Mucilaginibacter gracilis: one gene and its partner. The protein of the gene in region 2 interacts with the protein of the main gene of each other region in a pairwise test. Links are inferred from orthologs where the notes say so. Each region holds a gene or a part of one and is shown on either strand. Other genes may lie near its edges.

Region 1 (12,336 bases), 5.9 Mb from region 2 along the record:
ATGTGAAAGTAGAGTTGCTGCTATATGAGAATTGTTTAAGTGAGTAATAAGTTATTCAAATGAAATAATTATTTTGACAATTAGCAAATAATAAAATACAAAATTGTGGTTTTTTAACCAGCTTTAAGCCATATTTTTGCAACGGCTAAACAAATTAAGAACAATGTTCTTATTACACAAATAATTTAGGTTTTTTAACATTTAGATGAAGATAGCAGCAGAGAAGGATTCACAAAAATATATATTGATAAAGGGTGCCCGTGTCCATAATCTTAAAAATATGGACGTCGAAATCCCAAAAAACAAGCTTGTGGTTATTACAGGCATGTCTGGTTCGGGTAAGTCGTCGCTCGCTTTTGATACCTTATATGCCGAAGGGCAACGCCGTTATGTAGAGAGTCTTTCGTCATACGCCCGCCAGTTTTTGGGCCGAATGAACAAGCCCGATGTTGATTATATCCGCGGTATTGCGCCCGCTATTGCCATTGAACAAAAGGTAATTACATCAAACCCGCGCTCAACCGTAGGTACATCAACCGAGATATACGATTATTTAAAACTACTTTTTGCACGTATAGGGCGTACCATCTCGCCAATATCGGGCCACGAAGTAAAAAAAGATACCGTTACCAATGTGGTAAACTTTATAGGTGCTTTACCTAACGATACCACCATTACCGTTTTGTGTCCGCTGCACCCGCATAATAACCGCAGCCTAAAAGAAGAACTTGCTGTGTTAATGCAAAAGGGTTTTGTACGGGTAGAGTACCGTGGAAAGCTGGCGCGTATTGAAAGCATGCTGGAGGATATAGAAGTTGGTAACGAAACTTTAAAAGACGACGAGGAACTTAAAATAGTTATTGACCGGATTAACAAAAACGACGAGGATGAAACTTTAAGCCGCGCTGCTGATAGTGCCCAAACTGCTTTTTTTGAAGGTAAGGGCGATTGCTATGTGCGTTACCAGCAGCCGGATGGCGATACCGAGAAAGAACAATTTTTTTGCGACCGGTTTGAGCTGGACGGTATGCGCTTTGAAGAACCATCGGCCAACTTTTTTAGCTTTAACAACCCTTACGGAGCCTGCAAAAAGTGCGAAGGCTACGGCAAGGTAATTGGTATTGACGAGGATTTGGTTATACCCGATAAAAGCAAAACCATTTACGAAGGAGCCATAGCCCCCTGGCGTGGCGAAAAAATGCGCGAGTGGAACGATAAGTTGGTAAAAGAATCGTTAAAGTTTGATTTTCCAATCCACAGGCAATATAACCAGCTTACCGAAAAGCAACAGCAGCTTTTATGGAAAGGCAACAAGTATTTTAGAGGCCTCGACGAATTTTTTAAGGAACTGGAAGAGCAAACCTATAAAATACAATACCGCGTGTTGCTATCGCGCTATCGCGGAAAAACCAACTGCCCCGAGTGCAAGGGCAGCCGCTTGCGCCAGGATGCATCGTACGTTAAAATTGACGGCAAATCAATAACCGATATTGTTTTGATGCCGTTGGATAAAGCCTTCGAGTTTTTTAGAGATTTAAAGCTGAATGAGCATGATAACACAATTGGCAAGCGTTTACTGGTTGAAATAATAAACCGCCTCAACTTTTTAAACGATGTGGGCTTAGGTTATTTAACCCTAAACCGTTTATCAAACACGCTTTCGGGCGGCGAATCGCAGCGTATTAATTTGGCTACTTCGTTAGGTAGCAGTTTGGTAGGTTCAATTTATGTACTTGACGAGCCCAGCATCGGGCTGCACCCACGCGATACCCAAAAGTTGATAGGTGTTTTAAAGTCGCTGCGCGATGTTGGCAACACGGTAATTATTGTTGAGCATGAGGAGGAAATTATGCAAGCCGCCGATTACCTTATTGATATTGGCCCCGAAGCCGGCACGCACGGGGGCGAACTGATATTTACCGGTACTTATGATGAAATATTAACCGACCAGCACAGCCTCACAGGTAAATACTTGAGCCGCCGCGAAGAAATAGCCATACCCAAACACCGCCGCCCCTGGACGGATTTTATTGAAATTAAAGGTGCCCGCGAAAATAACCTTAAACATGTTGATGCCAAATTCCCCATTGGGGTTTTAACTGTGGTAACGGGCGTATCGGGCTCGGGCAAAACAAGTTTGGTTAAACGCATACTGGCCCCAGCCATACAAAAGGCTTTGGGCAACTACACCGGTGAGCAAACCGGAAGTTACGACAGTATTGAGGGCGATTATAAAAAAATTGAACAGGTTGAAATGGTGGATCAAAACCCTATAGGCCGTTCGTCGCGCTCAAACCCGGTAACTTATGTAAAAGCCTGGGACGAGATACGTAACCTATATGCCAGCCAAACGGCGGCAAAGGCGGCGGGTTTAAAGCCTTCGGCATTTTCGTTTAACGTGGAGGGTGGCCGTTGCGATACCTGCCAGGGCGAAGGCGAGGTAAAGATAGAAATGCAGTTTATGGCCGACATTTTTTTAACCTGCGAAACCTGCGGTGGCAAACGCTTTAAACAGCATGTGCTGGATGTAACCTACAACGAAAAAAATGTTGACGATGTACTGAACATGACCATTGACGAGGCGCTTGAATTTTTTGCCAAAGAAACCAAAATCATCAGCAAAATAAAACCTCTGGTTGATGTGGGTTTGGGTTATGTACATTTGGGCCAGTCGTCAAATACATTATCAGGTGGCGAGGCGCAGCGTATTAAGCTGGCATCCTTCCTGGTAAAGGGCAACAACGCCAATAAAACACTGTTTATTTTTGATGAGCCTACTACAGGCTTGCACTTTCACGATATTAAAAAGCTCCTCAAATCGTTTGATGCCCTGCTTGAGCACGGCAACACCATTATTGTTATAGAACACAATATGGACGTAATTAAATGCGCCGACTGGGTGATAGATATTGGCCCCGAAGGCGGCAACAACGGCGGCAAGGTTGTTTTTGAAGGCGTGCCCGAAAATTTAATCAAAGAAAAAAAATCGTATACCGGGAAATATTTGAAAGAGCGGTTTTAGCCCCACCCAACCCTCCCCGGAAGGGAGAAGCCCCATCCAACCCTCCCCGGTAGGGAGGGCTTAAAAGAATAATCGCAAATTAAAAGTCTTAAAAGTCTCCCCTACCGGGGGAGATTTAGAGGGGGCTTTACAGGGGGCTTTTGAAGCGGCTTTTTGAAGAGCCTTTTTGTATATTAGCCGTGTATGAAAGCACTTTACTTATACCTCATCCTCCTAAGCACACTCGCTTTCACATCCTGCAACAGCAACAAAAACACCGACGGCAAAACCATTTTCAACATGAACATGGAAGACGGCCTAACCTCGCTCGATCCGGCTTTTGCGCGTAACCAGTTTGCCTTGTGGATGGATAACCAGCTATACGATGGCCTGGTGCAAATTGATGATAGCCTGCACATGAAACCCTGCATCGCAAAAAGCTGGGATATTGCGGCAAAGGGAACGCTGTACACCTTCCATTTGCGTAACGATGTTTATTTTCAGGATGCTCCGCAGTTTGTAAATGGCGTTGGCCGCAAAGCCACCGCGGCAGATGTGGTATACAGTCTGAGTCGGTTGATAGACCCTAAAGTGGCATCATCAGGCTCGTGGATATTTAGTGATAAGGTTAAAGATAAAAACTCCTTTGTGGCGGTTAATGATACCACTTTCCAGATACAGTTAAAATTTGCTTTCCCGCCGCTTATCAGTTTACTTACGGCGCAATACTGCTCAATAGTGCCGCACGAAGTGGTTGATTTTTACGGTAAAGATTTTAGGAGCCACCCGGTTGGCACCGGTCCGTTTAAATTTAAGTATTGGAAAGAAGGGGAGGTGCTGGTGTTGCTTAAAAACGAAAAATATTGGGAAAAGGATACCGATGGTTCGCGCCTACCGCATTTGGATGCCGTGCGGGCAACCTTTATTAACGATAAGCAAACGGCCTTTATGGAGTTTATTAAAAAAAAGCTTGATTTTTTTAATGACATTGACGGCAGTTACCGCGATGATATTTTAACAAAATCGGGCGAGATAACTACCAAATACAAGGGTAAGTTTCAGTTTAACAGCCGTCCTTATTTAAATACCGAATACGTGGGTATGCTGGTTGATACTAATTTGCCCATTGTAAAAGCATCGCCGTTAAGGTTTAAAAAAGTAAGGCAGGCCATTAATTATGCCATTGATAAAAAAACTATGATTAAGTACCTGCGCAACAGCGTAGGCACACCGGGCTACCAGGGCTTTATCCCGAAAGGGATGCCCGGCTTTGACGACAAAGCTGTAAAAGGCTATACGTATGATCCCGAAAGGGCAAAGAAACTGTTAGCCGAAGCCGGCTACCCTGGCGGAACAAACTTGCCCGAAATTTTGATTAGTGCCACCACTACCACCCGTAACCTGATTGAGTTTATACAAGGCGAATTAAACAAGGTAGGCATACGCAGCCGCGTTGAAATTACACAGCGTGCTAGTTTGCGCGAACTCATATCAAAAAATGGTGTCAACTTTTTTCGTGGTACCTGGATTGCCGATTATCCGGATGGGGAAAATTACCTGTCGGTATTTTATTCGAAAAACAAAATACCTTTCGGGCCAAATTATACAGGTTTTAACAATAAACAGTTTGATGCCTTGTTCGAGAAATCGTACACGGTGGTAAACGATGCAGAGCGTTTTAAACTATACCAGCAAATGGATCACATAGTAATGGAAGAAGCACCTGTTGTAGTGTTATACTACGATAAACTGGTTAACCTGTACCAAAACAACATAACCGGCTACAGCAAAAACTCGCAAAACTTATTGGTGCTGAAACGGGTTAGGAAGTTGTGATATGTGATAAGGAATGAACCACATCATTAAATCTGCACCGTTAGGTGCAATAGCTCGGTAGAAAACAAAGAGCGATCGTTTTTTTGCGCCGTTAGGCGCAATACTTAACAGACTATTTATAGCTCTATATAAAAAACGGTCTGTATCGTACCTATCGGCACGAACTTATTTCCGGATATTTTTTCTACCGACCTGTAACCCCTCCGGGGTATAGAACATGACATACCTGATAGTTCTCAAAAGTGCGGGTATTGAAAAGCAAAAGATGCAGATTAGTTAGTATAAACCTGAGTTCGATTAATAAATGAGATAATATTTGTCAATCAAAGGAAATGTAAGTATATTTAAGTATCTGACATTCAAATATTTAAATACATTTCCAGATGATTGACTACGATAAAATTACTGATATTTTTTGTATTGTTGACGAGTTTTGCAAGGACTTTGATGCCACTACCCAGCCATTCCTGTTAGGTAAGCCATCTAAACGCCCTCCAACCATGTCTAAAAGCGAGATCATATCCATTTGTATGCTTTTTCATTTAAGTGGCTTCCGGTGTTTTAAACACTTCTATATCTTCTATCTGCAAAGGCACATGCAGCGTGAGTTTCCTAACACCGTATCCTACAACCGCTTTGTAGAACTTAGCCAAAGTGTGCTGATGCCCATGTCTATCTTTCTCAAAACCTGCTGCTTAGGCTTATGTACTGGCATTTCGTTCGTTGATTCTACACCGATAAGGGTATGCCATACCAAACGGATTAAAAGAAATAAGGTATTTAAAGGCATTGCCGAAGTAGGCAAATCAACCATGGGCTGGTTTTATGGCTTTAAGCTCCATATCGTCCTTAGCGACAAGGGTGAAATACTCAACTTCGCTATTACACAGGCCAACGTAGATGACCGGGAACCACTTAAAAACGAAGCTTTCCTGAAAGCTGTTTTTGGCAAACTGTTTGCCGACAAAGGCTATATATCAGAAAAACTGACCAAAATATTGTTTGTTGGTGATATACACCTCATAACCAATATCCGTAACAATATGAAAAACAGCCTGATGACCATGAACGACAAAATCATGCTCCGCAAGAGATCGGTCATAGAGACTGTTAATGATGAACTCAAAAACATCTGCCAGGTCGAACATGCAAGACACCGCTCTTTTACTAACTTTATCACTAATATCGTATCCGGATTGATCGCTTACTCATTTCTCCCTAAAAAACCTTCCATATCCTACCAACAAAATCGATCTAATCAAATTCTTGCTTTCTGATTAATCGAACTCAGGTTATAAATGAAAAAATCCTTTACAAACGGCTGGTTTTCTGTATACCTGCCGCTTGTAAAGGATTTTCATCACTGTGGTTGAAATAACAACCTTTATGGCTAATTACCGGCCTGGGCCGCTTGAGGAGTCACCTTGTTTTAAGTCGTCGTTGTTAACGCCTTTCTTTTTCTTTTGCGTCGGATCGTTCTGATCTGCAAATTTTACCTTGCCAAACGCATAGCTAAATGATATACCGAAAGAACGGAAAGGGAACTGGGTGTTGCTAAACTGTGTATAACCCGCACCTTTTAAGTTGGTATTGAAGGCTTTGTTTTCCCAAAACGGATCGAAAGTGTTTAAGCCAAGGCTTGCCTTTTTATCCCAGAACTCTTTTTTAACACCAATTATCCATAAGCTGAATGATGGGGTGGTACCCTGTATAGTACGTTTAGGAGAGTTCAATATAATGAATGATTCGGCAGCCCAACCACCTTTTAAATTTACCGACTGGCCCAAAAACGCATTGTAATTTATATACGTTCCGTTTTGCGATGCATCAATAATATAACCGCCCTGTGGGTTTGGGTTATAGGTATAGGCATTGATGCTACCGCGTATAGTTAAAATTTTAATGGGATTAATTGAACCAAAAAAGCTTGCGCCGAACGAATTGTTATGGCCAATGTTTTGATAAGTGGTTATCGTTCCGCTTGTGGATGTACTACCACTAACATTGGTGAAGGGAACGGCAATACCCTCTATTAAGTTGCTGGTGTATTTGTAATATGCCGAAATGTTAATTACCGAAGCACCGATATAGGTAGAGTAATTTAACTCGGTATATTGCGAAATTTCGGGTTGCAGTTGCGGGTTACCCTCTGTTATTGCGGTAGGGTTAGTTTCGTTTCTGTACGGATTTAAAAAAGTTAAACTTGGGCGTTGTATACGCTTGGTGTAAGTTAATTTATAGGTTGAGTTTTTTATGGTTTTAGATAAGGCCAGCGTTGGTATAAAAACGTTATAGCTGTTATCAAACGATGTTAAACCACTTACTGCACTGTAGGGGTCGCCATGTATTTGGGTATTCTCCAAACGTGAGCCTACCTGTAATGCATAGCTTTTAGGCAACGTGAATGTTAGTACAGTATAGCCCGAGTAAATATTTTGATTGTAAGTATAATTGTTTGAAAGCCCGCTGTTGTAAGTAAAACTGGCTGGGTCAACATCCAGATCGGTAGATGAACCTGTATAGCTGTCGTATACGCTGCTTAATCTGCGGAAGATACTTTTACCACCTGCCTCAATTTTAAATTTATCGTTAACAGGTAGGGTATAATCAGCCTGAAGCGTGTATTCATTGTTAACGCCGTTATTTACCGATCGTAAATCGTTTATCGTAGTTGTTGTGTATACCGATGTTGAATTAAAATCGGTTATGCCATGGCTCCATTCGCCGGCAATATCTATCTGGTGACCTTCCTTTTTAAACTTGCGGATATAATCGTTATTCCAGTCGAAACCACCAAATGTAGTTTTGCTGTTTGATCTTGATAAATAATCTATCAAACTTTTAACTGCAGGTTGGGCTGCTGTGCTTGCTGTAGCCGCCTTGGCAGGAACATCAATGCTTCTTTCGGCGTCCGAATTTCCATCAGCCTTAAAACCACCCTGGTTAAGTGCTATGTTTGAGTTAAAGCTGTTATAGCTATTAAAATCGTAACTTAATGCTCCCGAACCCCTGTAGCCATACCTGCTTATTCTGCTCGAGCTGGTTGCATGAGTGTAATTGGTAGCATCAAAATCGGTACCCGAAACGGTGTGGCTGGTTTGTGGCCAGGTAAAGTTACCGCCAAAATTGCCGGTTATGCTTAAACGGTTTTGATTGATGTTTAAGTTGGCGTTACCATTGTTTTGCCTTGTACCTACGCCACCGCTAACCGAGCCGCTTACGCCCGATACGTTTTTAGATTTGGTTACGATATTCAATATACCAGCCGAACCTTCGGCGTCGTACTTTGCAGATGGGGAAGTAATTACTTCCACACTTTTAATCTGGTCTGCCGGGATAGATTTTAATACGTCGGCCAGGTTGTTGGCCATAGCACCCGATGGTTTTCCGTTAATTAAAACCTTCACATTTTGGTCGCCGCGTAAGGCTACGTTGCCGTTAATATCAACAGATACTAAAGGTACTTTACGCATCACGTCGGTAGCGTTACCACCTTGCAGGGTAATATCCTTTTCGGCGTTAAATACTATTTTATCAATTTTGGTTTCTATAACGGCGGCAGTGCCTGTAATTTGCACGGTATTTAATGTGCTTGCCACGGCGGCTACATTAATGATGCCCATGTTAAAATCGGGTTTTTCGGGCGTGGTGGTCACCGGGTCTACGGTTTTGGTACGGTAGGTAGGGAACGAGATCACTATTTTCCATTTACCGTTTTTAACTTCGTTTAATTTAAAGTTACCTTTTTCGTCGGTTAAAACACCGTTGTTGGGCACCTTGCCTCCGCTGCGGTATATGGCTACCGAGGCAAACTCCAACGGTTTATGAGTAGCCGAATCAAGTACGGTACCCGATATACGGCCAACAACGCCGGTGGCACCCCCAATTTGGGCCTTAACCGATGCCGTGATAAACAGTATAGCTATAAGTGTAAAAAATTGTTTCATTTTTATTGTTTTGATATTAGAGGCAAAAGTAATTCAAATGTTACTACAAGGCGCATAATTTTTTGCCATTATAGAATTGTTACATTGTTTTATTTAAAAGAATGCTAAACGGAGCGCACACTTATACGTAAGTATAAAAGCGGTGTTTTAACCACAGGATTGGCACAAAGAGGAAAACACAAAGGTTCACAGAGCCTTTTAATGCGCTGTGAACCTTTGTGTAAAATTATTGTGAGTGTGTTAAACTAATTAGATAACCAGGTTAATAATACGGCCTTTTACAACAATGATTTTTTTAAGCGGCTTACCATCCAGGTATTTTTGAACGTCGGCATTGTTGAGTACTATACTTTCAACCTCGCCGGTTTCAAGAGACAGAGAAATGCTTAAATTCATTTTGGTTTTGCCGTTAAAGGAAATAGGGTAAGCAAACTCGTTTTCAACCAGATACTCGGCATTAAATTTAGGGTAGTCCGCGTATGATAGTGTGCCTGCCTCGTTACCTAACAAGGTCCACAATTCTTCGCAAATGTGGGGCGCGTATGGCGATAATATCACCACCATATTTTGCAGAATAGAACGGTTGTTACACTTTAAATCGGTTAACTCGTTAACGGCAATCATAAAGCTTGATACCGAAGTATTGAACGAAAACCTGTCAATATCTTCCTCAACCTTGCGGATAATTTTGTGCAACGATTTTAACTCGGCCTTGGTTGGCTCAGCATCCGACACCTTAAACTCCCATGCCTCGTTATGGAACAAACGCCAAAACTTGCGTAAAAATTTAAACACGCCCTCAATGCCATTGGTGTTCCAGGGTTTACTCTGCTCAAGCGGGCCCAAAAACATTTCGTACATGCGCAGGGTATCGGCACCGTAACGCTCAATAATTAAATCAGGGTTAACGACGTTCAACTTCGATTTCGACATTTTCTCAACTTCACGCAAGCAAATGTATTTGCCATTCTCGTCAAGCTCTATTCCTTTGATATGTAATGCTCTAAATCTATCACTTTTTTTAAATTCTTCTACATCTAACTCATTTGTTAATGAATTTACCAAATCTATATTTATATGTAAAGGCGCTATGGCTGACATTTCCCTATCAAATGATGCATCTAAGCCAAAACTGCGAGCTTTATTTAAACTATGTTGTATTAGTTTAGAAGTCAAATCATCATACTCTCCAATAATTGCTTTGTCGTAAGAAGATTTAGGAATTATATATTTATCTGGTCCATCATAACCTCTCATTATTGCTGCCGGCCCTTCTGAACCATTTGCAATTGATACACCAACACCAAATCCATATACAAAAGCACTAACACCCTGTATCATCCCTTGGTTAATCAGCTTCTTGAAAGGTTCTTCTTCAACAACCAAACCAATGTCCTTCAAAAATTTATTCCAAAAGCGGCTGTATAATAAGTGGCCGGTGGCGTGCTCGCTTCCACCTATGTATAAGTCAACATCTTTCCAATAAGCTATGGCTTCTTTGCTTGCAAACTCGTTAGGGTTTTGCGCATCCATGTAGCGGTACCAGTACCAGCTTGAACCCGCCCAGCCGGGCATAGTCGAAAGCTCGTATTCGTAAGATTTAGAGGGGGCACTGTACTTCCAACCCTCGGCCCTTGCCAAAGGTGGTTCGCCGCTTTCGGTTGGCAGGTATTTATCAACTTCGGGTAGTATCAGGGGTAGTTCGCTTTCCTCTATTAAATACGGTAAGCCGTCTTTAAAATAAACGGGTACGGGCTCACCCCAGTAACGTTGGCGGCCAAAAATGGCATCGCGCATGCGGTAGTTTATTTTGGCGTAACCTGCGCCAATTTCTTCCAGTTTGGCAATTACGGCGGCGGTAGCTTCTTTGTAGCCTAAGCCATTTATAAAGTCCGAATTAATGTATTTACCTTCCTTGGTTGGGTCGGCCTCGGTTTCAATATTCTGAATATCGATGATCGGAATAATGGGCAAATTAAAATGTTTGGCAAACAAATAATCTCGCTGATCGCCCGATGGCACACCCATAACACAACCTGTACCATAGCCCGCCAAAACATAATCGGCAATCCAAATGGGTACTTTAGCACCGTTTAGCGGGTTAATTACGTAGCTTCCCGTAAATGCGCCCGATATGGTTTTGGTATCGGCCATACGGTCGAGTTCGCTTTTCTTTTTGGTTTGCGCAATGCAGGCATCAATTTCTGCCTTTTGCTCGGGCGTAGTTAATGCCTGTACCAACTCATGCTCCGGTGCAATAACAATGGTAGTTACCCCAAAAATAGTATCAACACGGGTGGTGAAAACTTCTAAAAACGTAGCGTTGAGTCTTGAGTCTTGAGTTTTTGGTACTGTGTCTTCTAACTGAAATTTCACCATCGCGCCAACGCTTTTGCCTATCCAGTTGCGTTGCATTTCTTTCAGTGGGTCTGGCCAGTCAATTTTGTCCAGGCCCTGTAATAAGCGTTCGGCATAGGCAGTAATGCGCATACTCCACTGCATCATCTTTTTTTGCTCAACAGGGTAGCCGCCGCGCTCGCTAAAACCGTCTTTCACCTCGTCGTTAGCCAATACGGTACCTAAGGCAGCGCACCAGTTAACTGTGCTTTCGCGAAGGTAGGTAAGGCGATATTTTAATAACTCGGTTTGTTTTTCATCATGGCTCAATGCTTTCCATTCCTCTGCTGTAAAGCTGGCGGTATCATCATCGCTAACCGCATTGATACCTTTCGATCCATTTTGTTCAAAATGCTCCGCCAATAAATCAATTGATTGTGCTTTATCGGCATCCTTATTATACCAACTGTTAAACAGTTGCATAAAAATCCACTGAGTCCACTTATAATAATCCGGCGAACTGGTGCGCACTTCGCGGCTCCAGTCGAACGAGAAACCTATCTGGTCCAGTTGGCGGCGATAGGTGGCAATGTTATCTTCGGTAGTAATGGCCGGGTGCTGGCCGGTTTGTATGGCATATTGTTCGGCAGGTAGCCCAAACGAATCGTAACCCATAGGGTGCAACACATTAAAACCCTTTAAACGTTTATAACGCGCAAAAATATCGGAAGCGATGTAACCCAGCGGGTGGCCAACATGCAAGCCCGCCCCCGATGGGTAAGGGAACATATCAAGCACATAATACTTGGGTTTTGACGATTGGCTATCGGCCTTAAAAGTTTGATTGGCGGCCCAAAACTGCTGCCATTTTTTCTCGATGTCTTTAAATTGGTAATCCATTACGCTATTTTCCGAATGAACTGCAAAAATAGTAAAAACCCTAACAGGTTGATAGGGTTAATTGATTACTTTAACCTTTTGATAATAGACGTGTTATTTTTTTAACGAGTGCGTATATTCGATATATCCGTAGCCTGAGTATTTGGGGCCTTCAACAATGAAAGTAAAAGTGCCATTGTCAATATTAACCACCCTGCATGGGTTATCAACCCCCGGACTTAAAGTAAACCGTGTAGTTGAGTTGATTGTATAAGTACCAGTTAGGTGCGTGCCTGGTACCAGGTTTTCAACGTAAGTGCCGTCCCCATTAAACTG
Region 2 (11,807 bases):
ACAGGCAACGGTGCCTGTGTGGCAATTGCTTTATAGTGCTGGTAAATACCTTCCTGTGTAGGTTTACTGTAATATGGGCTTACTGATAATATGGCATCATAGCCTTCGGCATCAAACTCTTCAATGCTTTTTAAAACCTCGTAAGTGTTGTTACCGCCAATGCCGGCAACCAATGGCACGCGGCCATTTGTAATTTCAACGGTACGCTTCCAAACTTGCTTCTTCTCGTCCTTGCTTAGTGTTGCGCTCTCGCCGGTTGTACCCAACGACACAAGATACTCAACTCCGCCCCCAATAATGTGGTTAATTACTGCCTCGAGGCCACCAAAATCTACATCGCCATTTGGATGAAAAGGAGTTACCATAGCAACCCCGGTTCCGTTAAACTTGTTCATTATAAATAATCAGGGTGCTAAGATAATAAATTATGTTTAGAGTGTTTAAAGTATGATTTTACTGTTTTTAGCTTAAACCATTTAAACGTATAATGTTATCACTCCAGCATCGCTAACAGTTCGGCATCGCTAATTATAGGTACGTTTAGTTTATTAGCTTTGTCGAGTTTAGCAGGGCCCATATTATCGCCGGCCACCAAATAGTTAAGCTTGGCCGATATGCTGCTTAGTATTTTGCCACCGTTTTGTTCAATAATATCTTTCAGTTCATCGCGCGAGTATTGCTCAAACACGCCCGAAATAATAAAGGTTTTGCCAGCCAACTTGTCGCTCGCCATTACAACCTCTTTCTCTTCGGATATAAATTGCAGGCCCTGGGCTTTCATTTTTTCAACCTGCTCTACGTGCTCGGGGTTGTTCCAATACTCAACCAGGCTTTCGGCAATACGGGTACCTATCTCATCAACGGCAGTTAATTCTTCAACATTGGCTTTAATCAAGCTATCTATGTTTTTAAAATAAGCAACCAGCTTTTTAGCTACGGTTTCGCCAACATAGCGTATACCCATGCCGAATAAAACCTTCTCAAAAGGCATTTGCTTTGATTTTTCGATACCATCCATCATGTTATTGATGGATTTTTCGCCAAAGCGGCCCAGCTTTTTTAAGTCGTCGCTATGGAGGTGTAAATCGTAAATATCGCTTATGTGGTGTAAAAAACCTTTTTGGTAAAGGGTTTCGATGGTTTCGTCGCCCAGGCCATCAATATTCATTGCCTTGCGGCCTATAAAATGCTGCATTTTACCAACTATTTGCGGCGGGCAACCTTCATCATTAGGGCAATAGTGGTTGGCCTCGCCCTCTTGCCGCACCAATTGGGTGCCGCACTCCGGGCAATGGGTTATGTACTGGATAATTGGGGCGTTATCCTTCCGCTTAAGCGGATTTACGCTAATGATTTTGGGTATAATTTCGCCACCTTTTTCAACAAATACACTGTCGCCCTCGTGCAAATCCAATCGTAAAATTTCGTTAGCATTGTGTAGCGAAGCGCGTTTAACCGTAGTACCGGCCAAAAGCACAGGTTTTAAATTAGCCACCGGCGTAACCGAGCCTGTACGGCCCACCTGGTAGCTAACGCTTTCTAAAACTGTTTCAACCTGCTGCGCTTTATATTTATAGGCAATGGCCCACCTTGGCGATTTTGCTGTAAACCCCAACTCTTGCTGCTGTGCGTAGCTGTTTACTTTAAGTACAATGCCATCAATATCATAACTCAAATTATGGCGCTTATCATTCCAAAGGCTAATAAAATCCATCACCTCGCCTATGTTTTTACAAAGTTTGGTGTGCTCGCAAACGTGGAAGCCCCAGCTTTTTACAGCCATTATGCTATCCCAATGGGTTTTAAAAACCGGTTTATCGGTATATAAAAAATACAAAAAGCAATCGAGCGGCCTACGGGCCACCTCGCGCGAATCTTGCAGTTTAATAGTGCCCGAAGCAAAGTTACGGGGGTTGGCATATGCAACTTCACCTTGTTCAATACGGTCGTTGTTAAGCCTGTCAAACGCTTTACGGTGCATAAAAACTTCGCCGCGTATTTCAAAGTGTTCGGGGTAACCGCCGTCCTCAATTTTTTTCGGAATGCTGTGGATGGTTTTTACGTTCGCGGTTACATCATCGCCCTTTGTGCCGTCGCCGCGTGTAACGGCCCTCACTAATTTGCCCTGCTCATAAGTTAAACTCATTGATAGGCCATCAAACTTTAACTCGCAAACATATTCAAAATCGTCGCCAATAGCCTTGCGAATACGCTGGTCGAAATCAAGCAGTTCCTGCTCACTATAAGTGTTGCCCAACGACATCATGGGCCACTTGTGCTTAACCGTTTCAAATTCCTTGGTTATCTCGCCACCCACTTGCTGCGTAGGCGAATCCGCCTGGGCAAACTCCGGAAATTGCTTTTCCAACCCCGATAGTTCTTCCAGCTTTTTATCAAAATCGAAATCGGCAATGGTAGGCATTGCCAGCACGTAGTAATTGTAATTGTGCTGTTTTAATTCGGTCGATAAATCCTGTATTCTCTTTTTAGCGTCTGTAGGCTGCATGGAACGAAGATAATATAAATGGCGGCAGATGTGCAAATGAGGTGGCGTGGATTACAAATCCACTGCTATTTGGGTCGGGGATTATAAATCCCGACCAACGCAACTCTACAATAGGAGACTTACAATTTCCGAACCTTATTCCAAAATAGTCACCTTAACCAATCCGGGATATTCGCCTGCATATACCGCTGCCGAACTCAAAATGTAATCTTTTGCGCTATAAACTATGCCTGCTTCAACCGGGTTTTGATGGATATAATTTAGTTTTTGATCTGTAAATTTATTGCTCGTTACCTCTATGGGGTGTAGCCCGTCCTGCCAAAATTTATAATTCTTTATTTTGGGGTTATAGCGGCCTGCAAACTCAAATTTATTGAGTAGCCATTCCCGTCTGCTTTCCGGGATAAGCTGAATAGTTTTTACAACTTCTTTAGATGTAAACTTTTTAAAGTCGCGCATAACATCCGATAGTAATATCTCATCGTTATTGGTAGACGCTATTAAATGTAAATGACTCGGCATTAAACACCAGGCGTAAACTTGTAAACCCTTATGCTCAATACAATAGTTTAAAGCATCAACAATTACGGCGGCCAGCTCTTTGCGGGTAAATACATCAACCCAATCTACAACGGTAATTGTTAAAAAGTACTTTTCGTTAGTAGTGATGCTGTATTTAAAACCCATGTTTAAATATAAGTGTTGGTTTCGTGGATTACAAATCCACTGTTATTTGGGTCGGGATTATAAATCCCGACCAACGCATACCAACCAACACAGATGTTAGTCCGGATTTTTAATCCCGGACTCCGTAACCGGGGATTTATAATCCCCGAATAAAAACAAAAAAGGGAAAAAGCTCTCACTTTTCCCCTTCAAAATTATATTTAGGCTAATTAAGCAGCAAATACTTCTTTAACCCTATCGGCAGCTTCTTTTAACAATATGGCCGATTTTACTTTTAAGCCACTTTCGTCAAGCAAAGTTTTAGCTTCAACAGCATTGGTGCCTTGCAAACGCACAATGATCGGAACCGGTATATCGCCAATTTCTTTATAAGCGTCAATAACACCTTGAGCAACACGGTCGCAACGTACAATACCACCAAATATGTTAATTAGGATGGCTTTAACGTTAGGGTCTTTCAAAATAATGTTGAAAGCCGCTTTAACAGTTTGTGCATTAGCGGTACCGCCAACGTCTAAAAAGTTAGCAGGCTCGCCACCGGCAATTTTAATGATGTCCATAGTAGCCATAGCTAAACCGGCACCGTTAACCATACAGCCAACGTTACCATCAAGCTTAACATAGTTAAGGTTGCTTAGGCTTGCTTCAACTTCCATTGGGTCTTCCTCGGCAGTGTCGCGTAAAGCGGCAAAATCCGGGTGACGGTACAAAGCGTTATCATCTAAATTAACCTTGGCATCAACAGCTAATATTTTGTTATCACTTGTTTTTAAAACAGGGTTTATCTCAAACATGGCCGAATCTGTAGCATCGTAAGCTTTATACAAAGCAGCAACAAATTTTACCATATCCTTAAACGCATCGCCGCTTAAACCTAAGTTAAAAGCAATTTTGCGTGCCTGGAAAGCTTGTAAGCCAACCTTCGGGTCAATTTCTTCTTTAAATATCAGGTGCGGAGTGTGTTCGGCAACTTCTTCAATATCCATACCACCTTCGGTACTGTACATAATGATGTTACGGCCGGCAGCGCGGTCAAGCAATACGCTCATGTAAAACTCCTTGGTTTCGGTAGCACCGGGGTAGTAAACATCCTGTGCAACTAAAACCTTGCTCACAAACTTACCTTCTGGCCCGGTTTGCGGGGTAACCAGGGTCATACCTAAAATGGCACCTGCTTTTTCCTTCACATCGTCAAGGTTTTTAGCCAGCTTAACGCCGCCGCCTTTACCACGGCCACCTGCGTGTATTTGAGCTTTAACAACCACCCAGTCCGACCCAAAGTCTTCCTTTAGTTTTTTGGCAGCCTCAATAGCCTGCTCAACATTATCGGCAACAATGCCTTCCTGAATTCTTACACCAAAACTTTTTAGTATAGCTTTACCCTGGTATTCGTGAATATTCATCTTTTGAGATATTTTGTGCGGTAAAGCTATTAAATTCAACCGTTACAATAAAGCACAAACGCGTTTTTTATGCATTATTTTACCATAACCAATGATGTAATATTAACATACTGGTAAGGGTTTGCTTTAATTTGCAGCAAAAAAATCAAATTATGCTGTCTACTAGGCTATATAACTATCAACAGCTAATAATTTTTATTAATTTGCCTCAAATAACCTATACCGATGCACTTTTTAAAAATCTGCCTTTTGGCGGTATTCCTATTTTTATGCGCACACATAGCAGGGGCGCAAACAACGGTAGAAACCGGTGTATCACAATCCCTGGCCGATTTTAGGGCTGCTCACCTCAGCAGCATTCAATATCAACTCAATTTTAACATACCCGCCAATAAGGCAGAAGATATTGCGGCTACCGAAACCCTTACCTTTAACTTTAAGCAAACCGGCCAGCCGCTACAGCTTGATTTTAAAGAAGATGCCTCCCGTATTAAAAAGTTAACTATAAATGGCAAAACCGCAGAAGTTAATTTGCTGAAAGAACACCTATTGCTTGAAGCCAAATATTTAACCGAAGGCAATAATACCCTGTCGATTGATTTTTTGGCCGGCAACGGCGCTTTGAACCGTAACGACGATTACCTGTATGCCTTGTTTGTACCCGACAGGGCCCGAACTGTTTTCCCATGTTTTGACCAGCCCAATTTAAAAGCAACGTTTCAGCTAAGCATAAAGGTATCGGCCAACTGGGCGGTTATGGCCAACGCACCAATTAAAGATTTTAGAGTTGATGCCGATTTTAAATATTACGACTTTGATAAAACAGAAACTTTAAGCACCTATTTATTTTCGTTTGTGGCGGGCCGGTTTGCCTACAACGCGCACGATACAAAGCTAAAGCCCGAACTTTTTTTCCGCGAAACCGATACTGCGAAGCTCCATTTAAGCAACCCGGCCATATTTAAGGCCCATGCCGATGCCGTAAATTTTTTAGAAAACTGGACAGGCATCCCATATCCGTTTAAAAAAATGGGGTTTGCAGCCATTCCCGATTTTCAGTTTGGCGGTATGGAGCATCCGGGCGTTGTACAATACAAAGCGTCAAGCCTGTTTTTAGACGCCGGTGCTACGCAAGATCAGATTATTGCCCGCCTAAACCTCATTTCGCACGAAACCGCCCACATGTGGTTTGGCGATATGGTTACCATGGATTGGTTTAACGATGTTTGGATGAAGGAGGTATTTGCCAACTTTATGGCCGATAAAATAACAGAGTCGTTAATGGGTGAGGGTACCTTTAACCTGAAGTTTTTAACCGACCATTTCCCGGCAGCTTATGGTGTCGACCGTACTCCGGGTGCTAATCCCATAAGGCAAAGCCTAAATAACCTAAAAGATGCCGGCTCGCTTTACGGCAATATTATTTACCATAAGGCCCCAATTATGATGCGGCAACTGGAGTTGTTAATGGGAAAAGATAATTTTAGGCAAGGCGTATGCGAATACCTTAAAACCTACGCCTACCGCAACGCCACCTGGCCCGATTTAATTAAGATACTAAGCAAATACACCACTCATGATTTAAATGCCTGGAACAACGTATGGGTTAACCAACCCGGCAGGCCCACGTTTAGTTATAGTCTGGTAACTAAAAAAGGAAAAATAAACCACTTAATATTGATACAGCATGCCGAACAGGGCGGCAGCCGTATTTGGCCGCAAAGTTTTGAAGTAGCGTTGTTTTATCCGCACTTAACCAAGGTTATAACCGTAAACATAACTAAAGGCGTAACTGATATACAAGAAGCCATTGGCCTTAAACGCCCTATGTATATTTTGTTTAATTCGGGTGGCGAGGGTTATGGCTTGTTTCCGGCAGATGCCGACTTGTGTACTTCGGTTATGGATATCACCGATCCTTTAATGCGCACATCGGCCTATATTTCACTGTACGAAAACATGCTTTCGGGTCGTTTTATCAAGCCTTTAAGCTTGCTTAATTTGTACATCAAGGCCCTAAGTGCCGAGAAAGAAGAAATGCCCCTGCGCCTTATAAGCGGCTATATAGGCACTATTTACTGGCAGTTTATTACACCGCAAAACCGCCTTAAAATTAACCCTGTTTTAGAGAATAGCCTATGGCTGGCTTTACAGTATCAAAAAACTGCAAACAATAAAAAAGTGTTGTTTAATACCTACCAGGGAATTTATTTGAGCGCGCAGGCGCGCAATTTACTTTACCAGGTATGGCAGCAGCAACAGCCGCCTGCCGGGATAAAACTTTCTGAAGATGATTATACCGCCTTATCGTTTTCGCTTGCCCTGCGCAACGATGCCGATACTGCCATACTGAGTAAGCAGTATTTACGCATCACTGATGCCGACAGGAAAAAACGATTTGAATTTATCCGCCCTGCCTTATCGCCCGATGAAAAGGTGCGCGATGAATTTTTTGCCAGCCTGCAACAATTAAAAAACCGGGGTAAAGAGGCAAATGTGCTAACCGCACTGTTTTATCTGCACCATCCGCTAAGGCAAAATACATCGGTAAAGTATTTGGCAAAAAGTTTAGATATGCTGGAAAACATACAGGTAACCGGCGATATATTTTTTCCGCAATCATGGCTGTCAAGCACATTCGGCAGCTATCAAAGTGCCGAAGCCGCCCGTATTGTAAATGCATTTTTAGCGGCTCACCCTAATTATAACGAAAAACTAAAGGCCAAAATATTACAGGCTACTGATAACCTGATGCGGGCCAGCGGTAAGCTGTTACCCAAAACCTTTGCTGCCGATTAGTGGCGGCGTTTTACGTAGCTATGCACCGGATCTCACATAAATCAATCATGCACATTTGCACATCCGCACATTTAATAAGTACTTTGCAATATGCTCAAAGCCACATCTATTAATAAAGCATACGGTACGTTGCAAATACTAAAAGGGGTTGATATTGCGGTTAACCGTGGAGAAATTGTAAGCATTGTAGGTGCCTCCGGGGCAGGTAAAAGTTCGCTGCTTAATATTATTGGTACGCTTGATAAAGCCGATTCGGGCTCTGTGGTAATTAAAGATCAGGATGTTAGTGCGTTAAGCAAGTCTCAGCTCAGTGCATTTCGTAACAAACATATCGGCTTTATATTTCAGTTTCATCATTTACTGGGCGAGTTTTCGGCTATCGAAAACGTTTGTATCCCGGCGTTTATAGGCGGCCAGTCAAAAACCGAAACCGAAAAACGCGCTAAATATTTGCTGGGCATATTGGGGCTTTCTGCCCGGGCCGATCATAAACCCGGCCAGTTATCGGGCGGCGAGCAGCAACGGGTAGCGGTGGCCAGGGCACTCATCAACAATCCAGCTTTAATTTTAGCCGATGAGCCGTCGGGCAATCTCGATTCTACCAACGCGCGCGAATTGCACCAGTTGTTTATTGACCTGCGCCGCGAGTTTAACCAAACATTTATAATTGTTACCCATAATGAAGAACTTTCTGACCTCTCTGACCGTAAAATACTAATGAAAGATGGGTTGATGGTTGAAAATTTATAAGGAGGGTATGATGAATGCATTAATTACGGCGGCAAATTCGGCGCAGGCGCAACAGTTGAAAAAAATTTTAGGACCAGACGATGTGATACTCGGCGATTACCAGGACATTCCGGAGTTGATGGTAACAGCCGGTAGAATGGTTAAAACCCCAAATCCACGGTCGGCGGCCTTTGTGCACCAAATGCTTTCGCTTTGTTTGGATAAGCAAATAAGTAAGGTTTACGCCCTCCGGCGCGACGAGTTATTGCCACTTGCCCAGGCAAGGCAACTGTTTGAGGAGTTTGATATTACGCTCATCATTCCCTCTACAGAGCTTATTGATAACAACCCACCCCCGCAAACCCTTACAGGCGATATTGTTATTTTAGAAAGTGGCCGTGTTGTAGTAGGCGATTTTTTAAATGCCGTTGCCTTGTTGCACAATAAAACTACAAACGGAGTTTTTAAAGTGAATAACGAAAACTATATAATTTTTACTGCCGATTAATGCTTACTTACGCTGATATTGACAAACGGAAAAAAGCGTTTGTATTTGAATTGGATAATGTGCTTTATCCCGAAAAGGATTACCTGTTACAGGTATATTACCTGTTTGCCAGTTTTTTAGAATATAAAGAAATGCTTGATGCGCAGGTACTTACCAAATTAATGACCCAAACTTTTGAGACCGAAGGTGCCGAATACGTATTTAACCGCGTGCAGCAGCGCTTTAATGTTGACGGCCAATACCGTTATAATTTTGATTTGCTGCACCAAACGGCGCGCCTGCCTTTAAAACTTTTATTATACCAGCAGGCGTTAAGCCTTTTGCAGGATATTGTGGTTGACAGGAAACAGCTATTTATTTTAACCAACGGTAACCCGCTGCAGCAACTCAATAAAATAAAACAAACCGAATGGCATGGCCTTGAGCAGTACCTGGTTTGCTACTTTGCTGATGAGATTAAGGCCAAGCCCGAGCCCGATGCACTGCACTATATTTTAAAACAGCATAACCTGGAGCGCCGCGATATTGTAATGGTTGGTAATAGCCAAACAGATAAGCTTTGCGCCGAAGCAAGCGGTGTTGATTTTGTAAATTTGTTAATATTATAAGCGCTTACCCCGCTGGCAATACGCTGAAAATTATTATCTTACCAAATAAACTAAGGCGATAATTTTTGCGTTAGCTATTATTAATTACCGCCCTGATAACCACTTATGAAAAAAAACTTTTACTTGCTTTTTGTAGCCCTAACAGCCCTGGCAACAACATCGTGCAAACACCATACCGAAACACCATCGATTGATTTGGTGAAGGATTCTGTTTACATGTATGCCAGGGAAGATTATTTATGGTACGATGCCCTGCCAACAACCGATGCTTTTAACCCCCGCGGCTTTACCGCAAGCAGCGATTTAGCTGCACTGCAAAAGGAGGTTGATGCACTTTCGCAATACAAAATAAACCCGGTTACCGGTAAACCGTATGAGTATAATAGATCGTATCCGGGCGAGTCAAAATATTCATTTATAGATCAGGGACAAACATCAACCATATTGGGCGGTAATAATGCCGACTTTGGCTTTTTCCCGGTTTTTGGCCCCCTTTCTAATACCGATTTGCGCGTGCGGTATGTTAATCCGGGGTCGCCAGCAGCAAACGCAGGCCTCCATCGCGGCGAACTTATTACAAATATAGTGGGCGTACCCAAATTAGATACAAACTCAACCAATATCAATTATATAAACAGGGCGTTATCTGCAAATAGTATCACCATGACTTTGCAGCGTAGTAACGGTACAACTTACACCGCTACAGTTACTGCTGCAAGTTATACGGCTAACCCGGTTATGAAAGATTCGGTTTATACCACCTCAAACGGCAAAAAGGTAGGTTACCTTGTGTTATCAACCTTTACCGATTTAAAAACTAATGCCAAGGCTCCCTTAGATGCTGCCTTTAATTACTTTATTGCCCAAAATATAACCGATTTAGTGGTTGACCTGCGTTACAACGGCGGCGGCTTTGTTGAAACAGCCGAATATTTAGATAACCTTATTGCACCTGCCAGCTTAAGCGGCAGCCCAATGTACACGGCTTATTATAATAATAAACTGCAAGCCAACAATTATCCCTTGTTAACTAACCTGGGTTTTGCTAAGGATGATTTTACGATAGCTAACAATACATCCTATTTTTCTAAACAAAAAACGCTCAACATTACCGGGAACGTAATTTTTATTATAACCGGCCGCACGGCATCGGCAAGCGAGCTTACCATTAATAATTTGCGCCCGCACATGAATGTTAAACTGGTTGGTACCACATCATACGGTAAACCGGTTGGCTTTTTTTATATCCCAATTGATACCTACGAGTTGTATTTGTCCGAATTTGAAACCAAAAACTCGGCTGGCCAGGGTGGCTATTATTCGGGCATGACGGCCGGCTCAACCGATTACCCCGGCTATTATTCGGCAGATGATGTTGCTCACGACTTTGGTGACCCTACCGAAAACTTGCTGGCCCGCTCGTTATCATACATTAATGTAGGCACCTTTTCAATACCCGATAAGCAAATAGAAAGCACTAACGGCGTACCCACACTATCTGTTGCCCAACAAGCCGAGCTAAACAGTAAAATTAAAGACCATAATGCCTTTACCGGAATGTTATTTAAGGATAGATTTAAAGCAAGGCGAAGACATTAATTTCAATGTGCGGATGTGCAGATGAGTAAATGATTTTGATGTGCGGATGAGTAAATGTGCAAATGATTTTGATGTGTACACATAATTTCAATGTGTGAATGAATAAATACTGAAGAATTTTTATATCTCATCATTTCATTTGCACACCTGCACATTGAGCCTTGTTTAGATTTGACAACTTTTTAAAAGTTGTCAAATCTTCTCTCCATTTGCACACCTGCATATTTACTCATCTGCACATCGAGCCGCAACGCGGCTTTAATCTGCCAGTTCGCGCATATCTACCGGCACTACGCGTGATATACCCTGCTCAACCATGGTTACGCCGTAAATAATATCGGTGCTGGCAATGGTGCGTTTGTTGTGCGATACGATGATGAACTGCGATTCCTTTGAAAACTTGCGGATAATGTTGTTAAACTTATCAATATTGGTATCGTCAAGCGGGGCGTCAACCTCATCAAAAATACAGAAGGGAGCAGGTTTTAGCAGGTAGAGCGAAAATAGGATGGCTGTAGCCGTAAGCGTTTTTTCGCCGCCCGACAGTTGGTTGATAGACAATGGCCTTTTACCTTTAGGCTTGGCAATAATATCAATGTCTGATTCGAGCGGATTATTGGGGTCGCTCAATATCAAATCGCACGAATCCTCTTCGTTAAATAACGACCGGAATACTTTAATAAAGTTTTCGCGAACCATTGTAAAGGCCAGCATAAATTTTTCTTTAGCCGTGTCGTCAATCTCCTGTATAGTTGCAAGTAACGAAAACTTGGCTTCGCTTAAATCCTTTTTTTGTGTCTGTATAAACTGATAGCGTTCGCTCATTTCCTGGTAGGCTTCAACAGCCATAGGGTTAATGGGGCCAAACTCGTCCAGTTGTTTTTTTAGCTTTTCGGTTTTTTCGCGCAGGCCACTTTCATTTTCGTCCTCAGGTACTTCTGTTTCAAGCAAATCTTCTATATCAACAC

The links.
Region 1: the proteins of ligA (region 2) and BDD43_RS01495 interact in binary tests that used the Escherichia coli proteins (3 or more experiments, as listed by UniProt). The link is inferred for Mucilaginibacter gracilis from one-to-one orthologs.

What each region holds. Positions count from the first base shown.
Region 1 is NZ_RBKU01000001.1:375,946-388,281, reverse strand. What follows is about bases 8,834-12,336. They hold BDD43_RS01495 (leucine--tRNA ligase), read right to left. Parts: upstream 12,022-12,336; coding sequence 9,034-12,021; downstream 8,834-9,033. Other genes in these bases: BDD43_RS01490 (hypothetical protein), read right to left, coding at 12,115-12,336. In the rest of the region: excinuclease ABC subunit UvrA, read left to right, coding at 206-3,022; BDD43_RS01510 (ABC transporter substrate-binding protein), read left to right, coding at 3,206-4,837; BDD43_RS01505 (IS982 family transposase), read left to right, coding at 5,221-6,114; BDD43_RS01500 (outer membrane beta-barrel family protein), read right to left, coding at 6,232-8,784.
Region 2 is NZ_RBKU01000001.1:6,239,480-6,251,286, reverse strand. Bases 1-2,974 are described here. They hold ligA (NAD-dependent DNA ligase LigA), read right to left. Parts: upstream 2,507-2,974; coding sequence 494-2,506; downstream 1-493. Other genes in these bases: BDD43_RS27885 (REP-associated tyrosine transposase), read right to left, coding at 2,642-2,974; dapA (4-hydroxy-tetrahydrodipicolinate synthase), read right to left, coding at 1-395. In the rest of the region: more of BDD43_RS27885, read right to left, coding at 2,975-3,193; sucC (ADP-forming succinate--CoA ligase subunit beta), read right to left, coding at 3,403-4,596; BDD43_RS27875 (M1 family metallopeptidase), read left to right, coding at 4,822-7,395; BDD43_RS27870 (ABC transporter ATP-binding protein), read left to right, coding at 7,486-8,145; BDD43_RS27865 (ATP-grasp domain-containing protein), read left to right, coding at 8,153-8,632; BDD43_RS27860 (HAD family hydrolase), read left to right, coding at 8,632-9,240; BDD43_RS27855 (S41 family peptidase), read left to right, coding at 9,346-10,839; chromosome segregation protein SMC, read right to left, coding at 11,098-11,807. UniProt on the Escherichia coli protein: DNA ligase that catalyzes the formation of phosphodiester linkages between 5'-phosphoryl and 3'-hydroxyl groups in double-stranded DNA using NAD as a coenzyme and as the energy source for the reaction.